One region of the Paucibacter sp. B51 genome, then DNA from elsewhere that is predicted to be linked to it. Evidence: predicted binding sites of a transcription regulator. Region 1 holds the regulator's gene; the other holds the start of a gene.
The links. The regulator sigma-54, encoded in region 1, starts transcription at its own class of promoters, with help from an activator protein. The targets are predictions, from matches to a motif close to TGGCANGNAANCTGCTTT.

Region 2: a site for sigma-54 is predicted at 4,003-4,020, ahead of OOB33_RS16090 (nidogen-like domain-containing protein). Genes of this name have one in related genera too.

The regions. Positions count from the first base shown of each region.
Region 1 is NZ_JAPIVN010000001.1:1,337,909-1,345,332, forward strand. Features, by position in the region: gene OOB33_RS05695 (THUMP domain-containing class I SAM-dependent RNA methyltransferase) at 1-964, opposite strand, end outside; gene OOB33_RS05700 (pre-peptidase C-terminal domain-containing protein) at 1,358-2,434, shown strand; gene OOB33_RS05705 (SGNH/GDSL hydrolase family protein) at 2,497-3,510, opposite strand; gene OOB33_RS05710 (RNA polymerase factor sigma-54) at 3,749-5,278, opposite strand; gene lptB (LPS export ABC transporter ATP-binding protein) at 5,377-6,186, opposite strand; gene lptA (lipopolysaccharide transport periplasmic protein LptA) at 6,183-6,821, opposite strand; gene OOB33_RS05725 (thiol:disulfide interchange protein DsbA/DsbL) at 7,010-7,424, opposite strand, start outside.
Region 2 is NZ_JAPIVN010000001.1:3,760,452-3,767,875, reverse strand. Features, by position in the region: gene gcvP (aminomethyl-transferring glycine dehydrogenase) at 1-1,497, shown strand, start outside; gene OOB33_RS16095 (L-serine ammonia-lyase) at 1,646-3,037, shown strand; gene OOB33_RS16090 (nidogen-like domain-containing protein) at 3,118-3,945, opposite strand; gene OOB33_RS16085 (substrate-binding periplasmic protein) at 4,155-4,877, opposite strand; gene OOB33_RS16080 (efflux RND transporter permease subunit) at 5,137-7,424, opposite strand, start outside.

The DNA of each region.
Region 1 (7,424 bases):
GGTTCATCAGGATGGTGCCGGGCATGCCCTCGGGCAGCTCGGGGGCGGGGCGCTCGAGCGCATCACCGCCGTTGAACTGGATGTACTGGGCGACACCGGCGCGCTCGGCATTGCGGCGCGCGAAGTCGACCATGCGGAAGGCCACATCGCTGCAGAAGATGGGCACGGCGGGCGCGTGCTCGCGGTCCTTGGCGGCCTGCTTGATGGCCTGCCAGCGGCCGCGCAGGGGCACAAAGGGCAGCTGGCGCTCGAAGGCAAAGCGGCGCTGCATGCCGGCGGCCATGCCGCAGGCGATCTGCGCGGCCTCGACGGCGATGGTGCCCGAGCCGCAGCAGGGGTCGTGCAGAGCGCCGCCGGTCTCGGGCGTGCCCTTCCAGCCAGCGGCGGCCAGCATGGCGGCGGCCAGGGTTTCCTTCAGCGGGGCGTCGCCCTTGTCCTCGCGCCAGCCGCGCTTGAACAGCGGTTCGCCCGAGGTGTCGATGTAGAGGGTGGCATCGGTTTCGCTGAGGTGCAGCATCACCGGCAGGTCGGGGAAGCGGGTGTCGACGCTGGGGCGCTCGCCGGTGGCATCGCGCAGCACATCGCAGATGGCGTCTTTCACGCGCAGGGTGGCGAAGTTGAGGCTGCGCAGCGGTGAGCGCTGGGCCACGGTGTCGACGCGGATGGTCTCGGCCGGGGTGATCCACTCGTTCCAGTCGACCCGGCGGGCCAGGGCGTAGATGTCGTCCTCGTGGCGGTAGCCGCCCGAGACCAGCTCGATCAGCACGCGCTGGGCCAGCCGGCATTCGAGGTTGAGCTTCATCACGCCCTCGAGATCGCTCTTCAGCGCGATGCCGCCGCGCAGCACCTCGATATGGGTCTTGGGCAGGATGGCCCGCACTTCCTCGTCGAGCAGGCGCTCCACGCCCGAGGGGCAGGAGACGAAGAGGTGGTACAGGTCTTTGGGGGGTTCTTTGGCGGCCATGGGCCGATTGTCCCAGGAATGGCGAGGGAGGGCCGCAGCCCTCGGCTGCAGCACTTGGGCGGAATCCGGCGCGAAGTCTGTCGCCAAGTCACCCTGTCAACTCTGACAGCTCCGCCCAGAAATTCGAGATAACCCTGTATTCAGGCGGCGCGGCTGCGGTCAATCTTGTGCTGCGGGCGCTGAATAACGTGCATCTCCGACGTCAAGGACCGAAGCTGGACCTGGTCGCGGCGCATGAAGGACGTGGCCCGCGGGCGGCCGGGATCGATCTGCCGGCTCGCCTTCGGCGTTCTCCATCCACCACCCCGGCTCTCAGCGCCGGTGCGGCGCCGCACTTCACAAGAGTCCGCGCCGCTCGGCCGGAGTCACTCTGTGAAAGAAAGCCTCATCACCATGTCTCAGCACACACCCTCTCCGCGCCGCCAGGCGCTCAAGCTCATGGGCGTGGCCTCGGTGGCCGCGCTCGGCAGCAAGGAAGCCAGCAGTCAGTCGCAGACGCCCTACGGTGCCGCCGCGGCCGCCTGCAAGGCAGACACGGAATCGACCGCCGGGCCCTACCCGAACATCAGCGCCGCCGAGCGCCGCGATCTGCGCGCCAACACCAGCGGCAACACCACGCCCAAGTCCGGCGCTCCGCTGACCCTGCGCCTGCGCGTGCTCGATCTGGAGAACAACTGCGCGCCGATTCCGGGTGCCGTGGTCGACATCTGGAGCTGCGAGGCCACGGGCCTCTACTCCAGCTATGCCCCTTTCGGCACCCAGGGGCAGAACTTCTGCCGCGGCTACCAGAAGACCGGTGCCGACGGCGTGGCCGAGTTCCTGACCCTGTTTCCAGGCAGCTACAGCGGCCGGGCCCTGCACATCCATTTCTCCATCCAGAGCGCGGCGCGCAACATCCGGCCCAACGACGATGGCCGCAATCTGCCCGATGTCTTCGTGGCCCAGCTCTACTTCAACGCCGCCACGGCGGATGAGGTGTTCCGCAGCTTTCCCATCTACCAGCAAGGCGCGCCACGCACCCGCAACGAGGCCGACAGCATCTACGCCAGTGATGGCGGCGCCGGCTATATCGTGCAGGTCAGCAAGAGTGGCAATGCCTACACCGGCACCATCGATGTGGGGGTGAGGCGCTCAGCCATCGGCATGGGCAACAGCCAGAACGTCACGCCCCTGGTCAGCGGCCAGGCTCAGACCGTCAGCCTGGGCCTGCGTCAGTCGCGGCTGTACAGCATCCAGGTGCCGCCGGGCCGTCGGCAGCTCAAGTTTCAGCTTTCCGGGGGCACGGGCGATGGCGATCTCTATGCCCGCCTGGCATCGGCGCCGAGCACCACGGTGTATGACAAGAAATCCGATGGCTCGAGCAATGCAGAAACCATCACCTTCGCCTCACCCGTGGCGGGCACCTACTATCTGCTGCTCAATGCCTACGCCCCGGTCCACAACGCGCGCCTGCTGGCGACCTTGAGCTGAAGCCAGGCGGCGCTGGCCGCCAGCTTCGGGGCCGGTGCTCCAGGCGACCGGCCCTTGCCTTTTCAGCTGCGGCGCTGGCGACCGGCGCGCAGACCCAGGGCTGCCAGGCCCAGGCCCATCAGCAGCCAGGTCTGCGGTTCCGGCACGGCGGCCAGCATGCCCTGGCCGAGGTAGCTGTGGGTCAGCGTGGTCGGGTGGATGCGGTCCCAGTACATATAACTCTCGGGGCTGCTGCAGGTGCTGCCGTCGGGCTGGCCGACATAGCCGGTGAAGCAGGCTTGCGTGACATTGCTGAAGCCGTAGAGCGCCGCGTTGTCGACCAGGGTTTGCTGCGTGCCCAGGACGTCGAAATAGCGGATGTCAATGCCGGGCAGGGCCCGCAGCTGGCCGATGGCCTGATTCAGGCCAAAGTTGAAGCCCAGGGAGAGCTGGTGCAGCTGGCCCGAGAGGCCGGAGGACAGGCCGGCCGGTGTCTGGCCCAGGTCCGGCAGGCCTGGCATCAGGAAGTTGCGCGCACCCAGGCCGTAGAGGGTCTGCACCGCGCTGCTGAGGTTCTGGATGGCCGCTTGCGCCGTGGCCTGCGAGAAACCCAGGTACTGGAAATCATTGGCCCCGCCCCAGAGCACGTAAAGGGCCTGGCTGTCGGCGGCCGAGCCGGCCAGGCCGGACTGGAAGGCGCCCACTTGCGAGAGCATGCCGGTGTTTTGCAAGGCGGCTGGGGCACCTGCGGCCACCGCCGCGCCGTTGAGCCAGCCGGTTTGGGCACCGCCCCAGGCGTAATCCTGCAGGCTCACGCCCAGGCCTTGGGCGAGGTGCTCGACGGCCACCTGGCCGTTGGAAAAACGACCCTGGAAATAGTTGCCCGGCTGGGGCACGGCGCCGCTGGTGGCGCGGTAGAAATTGCCGTTGTCCGACAGGCTGTCGCCGAAGGCGATCACGCGGCTGTAGCTGGTGGCGGCACTGCTGCTTGTGGCCTGAGCCTGAGCTTGGGTGGGGGCGGCCCAGGCCAGGTTGGCGGCGAGTATCAGCAGCGCGGGCAGGCGTGCGCCGGCCGGGGAGCGGAGGGTGGTGTTCACGGCAGACCTTTCAAGTAACGATCCAAGTCAGCGGCATGATGGCATGTCTCGAAATGGGAATCACCTGAAATCGGTGTGCGTGTTCACGTTTGGGGGTGAACGGGTGAACGGGTGAACAGGTGAACAGGTGAACAGGTGAATGGTGAATGGTGAATGGTGAATGGTGAATGGTGAATCGTGGGGTGTGGTTCACCAGTTCACTGATTCACCCGTTCACTCAAGCTTCAAGCTTCAAGCTTCAAACCACCCGCCGCATCGTCGTCGTCCCGATGTGCATGCCTTCGCGGTATTTGGCGACGGTGCGGCGCGCGACCTGGATGCCTTGCTCTTCCAGCATGCTGGCCAGGGCGCTGTCGGACAGGGGTTTGGCCGGGTTCTCGGCGGCGATGAACTGCTTGATCAGCTCGCGCACGGCGGTGCTGGAGGCCTCGCCGCCAGCCTCGGTGGACAGGCCCGAGCCGAAGAAATACTTGAGCTCGAAGGTGCCGAAGGGCGTGGCCATGTACTTGGCCGTGGTCACGCGCGAGATGGTCGATTCGTGCAGGCCCAGCTCATCGGCGATCTCGCGCAGCACCAGGGGCTTCATGGCCACGGCGCCGTGGCTGAAGAAACCTTTTTGCCGCTCGACGATGGCGGTGGAGACGCGCAGGATGGTGTCGAAGCGCTGTTGGATGTTCTTGATGAACCAGCGTGCCTCCTGCAGCTGGCCGCCCAGGGCGCTGTTGCTGATGCCGCCGCGCGTCTGGCGCAGGGCGTTGGCGTAGAGCTCGTTGATGCGCAGCTTGGGCGCGACCTCGGGGTTGATGATGACGCGCAGCTCGCGGCCGACCTTGCGCACGATCACGTCCGGGATCACCGCCGGCGCCTGGCCGCGGGCAAAGCGCCGGCCGGGCTTGGGCTCCAGGGCCACGATCAGGGCTTGCGCTTCACGCAGCAAGGCATCGTCGGCGCCGGTCAGCAGCATCAGGCGGCGGCTGTCGCGCTTGGCCAGCAGGTCCAAGTGCTTTTTGCAGATCATGATGGCGATCACCTGCGGCGCGCTACGCGGCAGCTGGCGCAGCTGCAGCTCCAGGCATTCCGTCAGCTCGCGGGCACCGACGCCGGGCGGGTCCATGTGGTGCAGCCATTTGAGGGCGATGCGCAGGTGGTCGAGCAGCTCCTCGCGCTCGGCGGCGCTGTCCTCGTCACCGTCCGGCACCAGGGCCTCGGCGATGGCTTCCAGGCTGTCCTCGAGATAGCCGTCCTCGTTGAGCGAATCGATCAGCAGGCGCAGCGCCAGCTGGTCGGTATCGCTGAGGTGCATGCCGGCCATCTGCTGGACCAGATGCTCTTGCAGGCTGATCTCGGCCGATTCCTGGTCGCTGCGTTCGCCGTCTTCATCGTTGCTGCCCGAGCCGCTGCCGTTGTTGCTGGGCAGTTCGCGGATGCCGTCGAAATCGTCGCCCTCGGTGCCGTTCTCCCAGTCCTCGCGTTCGGTGCTGCCGAAGTCTTCGGCCTGCAGCTCGGGCGTGGCCTCGGCCTCGGCGCCGCCGCCCAGCTCACGGTCGGCGCCGCTGTCCTCGGCGGCGCTGGCCGGGCGCAGCTCGGGCAGCTCGGGCGTGGCGACGGAGAAGTCTTCTTCGGTTTCGAGCAGCGGGTTCTGCGCCAGCATCTGCTCGACTTCCTGATTCAGCTCCAGCGTGGACAGTTGCAGCAGGCGGATCGATTGCTGCAGCTGCGGCGTCAAGGCCAGATGCTGGCTCAGTCGAACCTGGAGTGACTGCTTCATGGCGCGGGCTCAGGGGCAGTCGTGAGATGCAGGAATCCCAGCATCAGCCCCGCGCGGGGCTGCCGTGGCAGCGGGCGTGTAGGCATCCATGGCCGGCTCTACATGCGGAAATGTTCGCCGAGATAGACCTTGCGCACATCGGCGTTGGCCACGATCTCGTCCGGCGTGCCCTCGGCCAGCACCGAGCCCTCGCTGATGATGTAGGCCCGGTCGCAGATGCCCAGGGTCTCGCGCACATTGTGGTCGGTGATCAGCACGCCGATCTGGCGCGCTTTCAGGAAACCGATGATGCGCTGGATCTCCAGCACCGCGATCGGGTCCACGCCGGCGAAGGGTTCGTCCAGCAGGATGAAGCGCGGTTGCGTGGCCAGGGCGCGGGCGATCTCGACGCGGCGGCGTTCGCCGCCCGAGAGCGCCGGCGCCGGGCTGTCGCGCAGCTTCTCGATGCTGAGGTCGTGCAGCAGCGCTTCCAGCAGCTCCTTGATGCGCGGCTCTTTCAGCGCGCGGCCCTGCTCGTCGCGCTGCAGCTCCAGCACGGCGCGGATGTTCTGTTCCACCGTGAGCTTGCGGAAGATCGAGGCCTCCTGCGGCAGATAGCTCAGTCCCAGGCGGGCGCGCTGGTGGATGGGCAGGTGCTCGACCGATTGGCCGTCGATGTGGATCTCGCCGGCGTCGGCGCGCACCAGGCCCACGATCATGTAGAAGCTGGTGGTCTTGCCGGCGCCGTTGGGGCCCAGCAGGCCGACCACCTCGCCGCTGTTGACGCCCAGATGCACGTTCTTGACCACGCGGCGCACGCCGTAGCTCTTGGCCAGGCCCTCGGCTTCCAGGCGGCTGCGCGGGCCGGATTCGAGGGCGGCCACGGGCGCGTGATGGGGGCTGGCGACGCTGCTGTTGCTGCTGCTCATGGCGCTTTGCGGGGGCTCAGGCTGGTGCTGGGCTTGAGTTGCACGCCGGAGGCCGCGGCCGCGGGTGCCGAGGCGGCCTCGGGCGCGCCGCCGCGCGGCATCATCACCACACGGACCCGGCCGCTCGGGTGGGGCGAGGTCTGGCCGCCCTCGAGGGTGAAGACCTCGCTGCGGTTGTCGAACAGGATGACTGCGCCGGTCACCTCGTCGGCCACCGTCGTGCCCTGCAGGCGGCGCACCACGGCATTGCCGATGAAGCGCACGGTGTCGCTGCGGGTGTCGTATTCGAGCTGGTCGGCCAGGCCTTCGATGGCCTCGCCCGGCACATCGCGCGCCTGGCGGAAGCTGACCTGCTTGCCGGTCTGGCCATTGGCATAGACCTGGTAGTAGCCGTCGCCGGTTTCGCGCACATCGAGCTTCTCGGCGCGCAGCACCAGGCTGCCCTTGCTCAGCACCACATCACCGTTGAATTCGGTGCGCTGCTTGGCGATCTCGACGCTGCCGCCGTTTTTGGAGCTGATGTTCAGCGGCTTGGCGCGGTCGCCTTTTTCCGCCCAGCCCGAAGTCGAGGCCCCGCCCAGCAGCAAGGCCGCCAGCAAGCCGGGCAAGACGGAAAAGCGCGGTGACAGCTTCATGGGCAGCAGCAGGAGGGATGGAGGAGGGGGCAGGCCGGGCAATCGAATCAAGCGAGCACGCGTTCGCCGCCCGTGAAGGCGGCACAAAACTTGCAGGCCATTCTAGTACGGGCCTGGGTCAGCCCGGAGCGCCCGCCGTGCGTGAAGCGTGAGCATCACGCCGCGGTGCGTCCGGTGCCATCCATTCATCAGGCCTTGCCGCCGCGCAGCTGTTGGATCAGCTGGTTGCTCAGGGCGAGGGCGGCCTGGTGGCCCACCGCGGCGCTCTGCCCCGGGCCAGCGGCCAGGCTGGGGCTGGTCAGGAAACGGCCGCCGATGCCCAGGGCTGGCACCGTCTCCGCACGGTAGGCAGCGGCCAGCTGGGCCGATTGCGCCATCCGGCTGTTGGCGGTGAAGGAGTTGAAGGCCGCCTTGAACTTGGCCTCTTCCAGGCCGAGGCTGACGGCGAATTGGGTGATGGCCTTCTCATCGCTGAGGTCCAGACGCTGGACATGGATGGCCTTGAACACGGATTCGTGGAAATCGCCCAGGCGGCCGAGACTTTCCAGCGCGAACATCAGGCGCTGGTGCAGCTTGTGCATGGCGCCCACACCCACATGGACC
Region 2 (7,424 bases), 2.4 Mb from region 1:
CTGCAGCGCACCAGCGCCTACCTGAGCCACCCGGTGTTCAACCGCTACCACTCCGAAACCGAAATGCTGCGCTATCTGCGCGGCCTGTCGGACAAGGACCTGGCGCTGGACCGCAGCATGATCCCGCTGGGCTCCTGCACGATGAAGCTGAACGCCACGGCCGAGATGATCCCCATCACCTGGCCCGAGTTCGCCGGCGTGCACCCATTTGCCCCGCACGATCAGCTGCAGGGTTATGCCCAGCTGAACGAACAGCTGACCGCCTGGCTGTGCCAAGCCACCGGCTACGCCGGCATCAGCCTGCAGCCCAATGCCGGCTCGCAAGGCGAGTACGCCGGTCTGCTGGCCATCAAGGCCTGGCATGAGTCGCGCAATGAAGGCCATCGCAAGATCTGCCTGATCCCCGAATCGGCCCACGGCACCAACCCGGCCTCGGCCCAGATGGTGGGCATGCAGGTCGTGGTGACCAAGTGCGACAAGGAAGGCAATATCGACCTGGCCGACCTCAAGGCCAAGTGCGAGCAGCACAGCGCCAACCTGGCCGCCATCATGATCACCTACCCCTCGACCTACGGTGTGTTCGACACCCAGGTCAAGGAAATCTGCGCCCTGGTGCGCAGCCACGGTGGCCGTGTCTATGTGGACGGCGCGAACATGAACGCCCTGGTCGGTGTGGCCGCACCGGGCGAGTTCGGCGGCGATGTCTCGCACCTGAACCTGCACAAGACCTTCTGCATCCCGCACGGCGGTGGCGGCCCGGGCGTCGGCCCGGTCTGCGTGGTGGCCGATCTGGTGCCTTTCCTGCCCACCCACCGTTCGGCCGGCTACGACAGCAAGACCGCCATCGGCGCCGTGTCCGCCGCACCGCTGGGCAATGCCGCCGTGCTGCCCATCAGCTGGATGTACTGCCGCATGATGGCTGCCGAGGGCCTGCAGGCTGCGACCGAAGTGGCCATCCTCTCGGCCAACTATGTGGCCGCACGCCTGGCCGATGCCTACGACATCCACTTCAGCGGCAATATCGAGGGCATCAAGGGCGGCGGCGTGGCCCACGAGTGCATCTTGGACATCCGCCCGCTGAAGGACGCAACCGGTGTCGGCGCTGAAGACGTGGCCAAGCGCTTGATCGACTACGGCTTCCATGCGCCCACCCTGTCCTTCCCGGTGGCCGGCACCCTGATGGTCGAGCCGACCGAGAGCGAATCCAAGTTCGAGCTGGACCGCTTCTGCGACGCCATGCTGGCCATCCGCGCCGAGATCGCCAAGGTCGCTGACGGCAGCTGGACGGCAGAAGACAACCCGCTGGTCAATGCCCCGCACACGGCAGAGAGCCTGCTGGCCGCCGAGTGGACCCATGGCTACAGCCGCGAAGAAGCCGCCTACCCGGTGGCCTCGCTGCGCCGCCAGAAGTACTGGGTGCCGGTGGGCCGCGTGGACAACGTCTACGGGGATCGCAATCTCAGCTGCTCCTGCCCGCCGATGAGCGACTACGCCTGAGCGTCCCAGGACGCTCGGCACCGCCCTGCCAGAGCCGGCTTGCTGTCTGATGGACCTCTCACCATCGACGCCAGCCGGCTTTTTTGTCACAAGGCCGGCCTGATTCATCAGGCCGCGCTCGAATCTCACACCAACGCTTGGAGGCCCCATGGCCGTTTCAGTCTTCGACCTCTTCAAGATCGGCATCGGCCCATCCAGCTCACACACCGTGGGCCCCATGCGTGCGGCACGCATGTTTGTGCAACGCCTGCGCCACGAAGGCCAGCTCGAGCGCACGGCACGCGTGGTCTCGCAGATGTACGGCTCGCTGGGCGCCACCGGCAAGGGCCACGGCAGCGACAAGGCCGTGCTGCTGGGCCTGGCCGGCCATGAGCCGGACACGGTCGATGTCGAGCAGGTGCCGGCTTACCTCGACGCCATCCGCAGCGGCGGCCGCATCCGCCTGGGTGGCGAGCATGAGATCGAGTTCAATGAGGCCAAGGACCTGGTGCTGTTCAAGCGCCAGAGCCTGCCCTTCCATGCCAACGGCATGCGCTTCTCGGCCTTTGATGCCGAAGGCGTGGAAATCCAGCAGCGCACCTACTACTCGGTCGGTGGCGGCTTTGTCGTCAGCGACGAGGTGGCGGCCGACGGCAGCAAGCAAAAAGTCATTGCCCCCGATGCCACCGTGCTGCCCTACCCCTTCAAGACCGGCGACGAGTTGCTGGCGCTGACGAAGCAACACGGCATCAGCATCGCCGAAGTCATGCGCCGCAACGAGCGCCACTGGCGCAGCGATGATGAGACCCGCGCCGGCCTGCTGAAGATCTGGCAGGTGATGCAGGACTGCGTCAGCCGCGGCTGCCGCACCGAGGGCATCCTGCCCGGTGGTTTCAAGGTCAAGCGCCGCGCCGCCCAGCTGCACCGCGACCTGACTGCCAACCCGGAGGCGGCCCTGCGCGACCCGCTGCAGGTGATGGACTGGGTCAACCTCTACGCCCTGGCCGTCAATGAAGAAAACGCCGCCGGTGGCCGCGTCGTCACAGCGCCGACCAATGGCGCGGCCGGCATCGTGCCGGCGGTGCTGCATTACTACAGCCGCTTCGTCCACCACGCCAACGACGAGGGCGTGATCGACTTCCTGCTGACCGCCGCCGCCATCGGCATCCTCTACAAGGAGAACGCCTCGATCTCGGGCGCCGAGGTCGGCTGCCAGGGCGAGGTCGGCGTGGCCTGCTCCATGGCCGCCGCGGCCCTGTGCCAGGTCATGGGCGGCACGCCCGAGCAGGTCGAGAACGCGGCCGAGATCGGCATGGAACACCACCTGGGCCTGACCTGCGACCCGGTGGGCGGCCTGGTGCAAATCCCCTGCATCGAGCGCAACGCCATCGCCTCGGTCAAGGCCATCAATGCCGCGCGCATGGCCTTGCGCGGCGACGGCACGCACTTCGTGAGCCTGGACAAGGTCATCAAGACCATGCGCGACACCGGCGCCGACATGATGACCAAGTACAAGGAAACCGCACGCGGTGGCCTGGCGGTGAATATCGTCGAGTGCTGACGCCGTTCGCGCACGCTGGCACGAAAAAGGCGACCCACGGGTCGCCTTTTTTCATGGAGCCAGCAGGGCTCGCAGGATCATCAAGCGCGACGGCGGCGCGAAACCGCACCCAGGCCAGCCAGGGCCAGGCCCACCAGCAGCAGAGAGCTCGGCTCCGGCACGGTCGAGGGCGGCTGCACCGAGCCATTGCGCACGCTGAAGCTGTAGCGGCCGGCGACGTTGGAATTCAGCGAACCGGCAACCAGGGACTGGGCGCCGCCATCCAGCAGCGCGCCGTTGACGGCCGAGCCGGGCAGCTCGAAGGAATTGCTGTTGCCGTTGGACCAGCCGACGCGCACTGAATTGCCGCCTTGGCCGTTGCTGCCGCCGCTGCTGGCAGCATCTCCAGTCTCCCACTGGATCTTGTCGTAATTGAACTCGAAGTCGAAGTCACCGGCATTGATGTCCGAGCGGTCGGTGATGATGAGCTGGAAGGTGTTCAGCTTGTTGGCCTGGGTGTCAAAGTAGCCCACGTCCAGCCAGTTCACGCCGAAGACCTTGTGGCCGTTCAGCAGGCCGGTGCCGTACTGGGTCACGCCGCTGCGGGTATTGCGGGTGTCCACGTCGGCAAAGAAGGCCGCCAGGATCTGGCGGTTGGTGCCCTGCAGGCCGAAGGGCGTGTAAGTGTCCAAGGCTCGATCAAACGTCACGTTGCCGTTGTTGTTGACGAACAGCTGGGTGAACTGGCTGCCGAAGAAATTGACGTTGAAGCCGATGTTGACCAGGCCGGTGGAGCCATCGTCGTTGCGCGGCAAGGTGTTGGCCGAGAACAGGTCGGTGTGATGCACAGCGCCCGCCAGAGCCGAAGAGCTCGCTGCCACCAGTCCCGAGACCAGCAGTGCGGCGGAAAACAGAGTCTTGATCTTCAATTCGTATCCCTACAAGTGTCCAAAACAAAAGTTCGCCCATTGGCGAACTTGCTTTGTGAAGCAGGGTTCATGCCAGCGCACCAAGTCCTTGTGGCGCGGCAATTTGCACGAAACAGAACGTAACGCTGTCAGAAAACCCGACAACGTGGTAACAACTGCATACAAAAAACCCATGACCTGCGGCACGGGTACAGACTGCAAGACCGGGCTTAGCGCTTGATTGGCGGGCTGTCCTGAGGCAGCCAGCGCTTGTAGATGGCGGCAAAGCTGCCGTCGCGCTTCATGGCATCGAGTGCCCTTTGCCAGGCTTGAACGACACGGTCAGGGGTGTCACGCGAGAAGGCGATATACCCTTCGGCGCTGGCATAGCTGTACACGATCTCCAGCGCATCCTCGGGCACGCCGGCCTGCGCCATGATCTTGGGCATGGACAGACGTTCGGTGGCGAAATAATCCGCCCGCTGGGCCAGGAGCATGCGGATGGCTGCCTGCGGATCGGCAACGCTGACCAGGTTGCGAAAGCCCAGCTGGCTCAGCTCCTCCGAGGTGTACCAGTCACGCACCACCAGCACCGACTTGGCCCGCTTGGCATCGTCCATGCTGCGCAGTCGCAGGCCACCGCGGGCCGGCGCATAGATCGAGCTGTAGAAGGTGACCACCGGCCCCACCCACTTGAAGAGGCGCTCTCGCCCTGGCGTGCGTGCCATGCTGAACAAGGCGGTTTCGCCACCCAGTTGCACCTCGCGGTAGGCACGCGCCCAGGGTTGGAACTCGATCGGCAATTCCTTCTTCAGGCGCCGCTGGATCTCCTGCACCACCTCGACCGCCAAGCCCTTGGCCTCGCCGTTCTCGCTGAAGTTGATGGGAGCGAACTCTTCGCTGAGCAGGCGTTGTTGGGCTTGCGCTGGCAGCGTCGGGCCGATTGCGACCATGAGCAGGCAGAGCAGCCATCGGCAAGGGCGCGCCGTGTGGCGGCAGGCCTGCCGCCAGAAACCAAAACGAGGGAACATGGCTGCGCAGCATAGCCAAGCCTGAGCCCCTTGCTGCGGCCGGCCCCGCCGCGCGCACGGGCAAATCGTTCCGAACTCACGCGAGCGATCCTGTCGTACAGGAGAACACGCCCCTCAAGAAAAAGAAACGGCGCCCCGAAGGGCGCCGCCGTGAGTCAAAGACCTGGGGCTGCCTGCGGCATCAAGCGCTGGCGCTGGCGCCGGCGCCAAGCGCTGGCAGCTCGGCCAGCATCGCCTCCTGCTGAGCGGCCGGCTTGGGCTTGCGCTCCCGCACCAGGTAGGAATACAGCACCGGAACCACCACCAAGGTCAGCAGGGTCGAGGTGATGACGCCGCCGATGATGGCCCGGCCCATGGGGGCTTGCACCTCACCGCCCTGGTTGAAGGCAATCGCCATGGGCAGCATGCCGAAGACCATGGCCGCTGTGGTCATGATGATGGGGCGCATGCGCACCAGGCCGGCCTCCAGCAGCGCCTCGGGAATGCTCGCCCCGCCCTTGCGGGCGTGGTTGGCAAAGTCGATCAGCAGGATCGCGTTCTTGGTCACCAGGCCCATCAGCATGACCAGGCCGATCATGGAGAACACATTGAGCGTGGTGCCCGTGATCAGCAGGGCCAGCATCACACCGATCAGCGAGAGGGGCAGCGAGGCCATGATGGCGATCGGCTGCACAAAGCTTCCGAACTGGCTGGCCAGCACGATGTAGATGAAGATCACGGCCAGGCCCATGGCCGCCAACAGGCCGTTGAAGGCTTCCTTCTGCTGCTTGCCGGCGCCATCGACATTGAAGCTGACGCCGGGCGGCAGTTCCATGGACTTGACGATCTTCTGCACATCGGCATTCACATCACCCGAGGGGCGGCCCTCGGTGCCGGCAAACACGGCCTCGCGGCGCTGCAGGTTCTGGCGGCGGATCACCTCGGGGTTGAACACCGATTCGATGGTGGCCACCTGATCGAGCGCGATCGGCGAGCCATCCTTTGCAAAGGCCACGGGCAGCTTGAGCATCTGGTCGATGCGCTGGCGTTGCTCGACCGGCAGGCGCAGCAGCACCTCGACCTGGTTGCCATCGGGCGTGGTCCAGTAGGTGGCCACCTCGCCGTTGACATAGGCGCGCAGCGATGCGGCCACCTGCGGTGCGGTCAGGCCCAGCTCGCGAATCGCCGAGTCCTTGAGCTTGACGGCAAAGGCCGGCAGGCCCGGCTTGACCGTGGTCTCCACATCGACCGCGCCCTTGACCTTCTTGATCTTGGCCACCAGATCGTTGGCCACCTGGGTCAGGGCTTCGGGGTCATTGCCCAGCAAGGTGATCCAGATCGAGCGGTCGCCGCCGACGCTGGCATCGACACCGGGGATTTTGGCGATCTCGGCACGGATGGCATCTTCCACCTGCTTCTGGCTGCGCTTGCGGTCCTTGCGGTCCACCAGCGAGATGTTCAGCGAGGCCTGGTTGCGGCCGGTGGCCATGCCCTCACCAGTGCCGCCGACCACGGTGGACACGGTCTTGATCTCGGGGAACTGCGCCAGCAGTTCCTCCACTTGCAGCACCTTGGCATTGCTGCGCTCCAGGCTGGAGGCCACGGGCAAGCGCAGGTTCACCTGGGTGAAGCTGTCATCGGTCTTGGGTGCAAACTCGGTGCCGACAAAGCCGGCCAGCACCATGGCCAGCACAAAGCTGCCGCCGCCAGCCATCATGACCAGGCCACGCGGCGTGATGGTGGCCAGGCGCAGGCGGCGCGGGGCGCTGCGATCGCGCTGGCCTGCGGCGTCGAAAGGGCGGCCCCAGACCGGAATCGGCAGTGCAAACAGGCGATAGCGGCGGCCCGAGAAAGCCCAGCGAATCAGGCGCTCGTAGACCCGGTGCAGCACATCCATGCCGTGATCGGTGGCGCGGATCAGGTGGCCGATCACCGGCAGCTTCTTGACGTAATGGCTTGGCGGGTCCTTCCAGACCGAGCTCAGCATGGGGTCGAGCGTGAAGCTGACGAACAAGCTCACCATCACCGCCACCGCCACGGTGATGCCAAAGGGGTAGAAGAACTTGCCGATGATGCCGCCCATGAAGGCCACCGGCACAAACACCGCGCAGATGGCAAAGGTGGTGGCCATCACCGCCAGGCCGATCTCGTTGGTGCCGTCAAACGCCGCCTGCTGGTGGCTCTTGCCCATGCCGACATGGCGCACGATGTTCTCGCGCACGACGATGGCATCGTCGATCAACAAGCCAATGCACAGCGACAGGGCCATCATGGTCATGAAGTTCAGCGTGAAGCCGAAGGCATGAACGGCGATGAAGCTGGAGATCACGGCGATCGGCAGGGTCAGGCCGGTGATGATGGTCGAACGCCAGCTGTGCAGGAACAGAAAGACGATGGCCACCGTCAGCAGCGCGCCCTCGACCAGGGTGTGCTTGAGGCCGTTGAGCGAGTCCTTGACGTTGTCGCTGGAGGCGTAGATCAGGTTCAGCT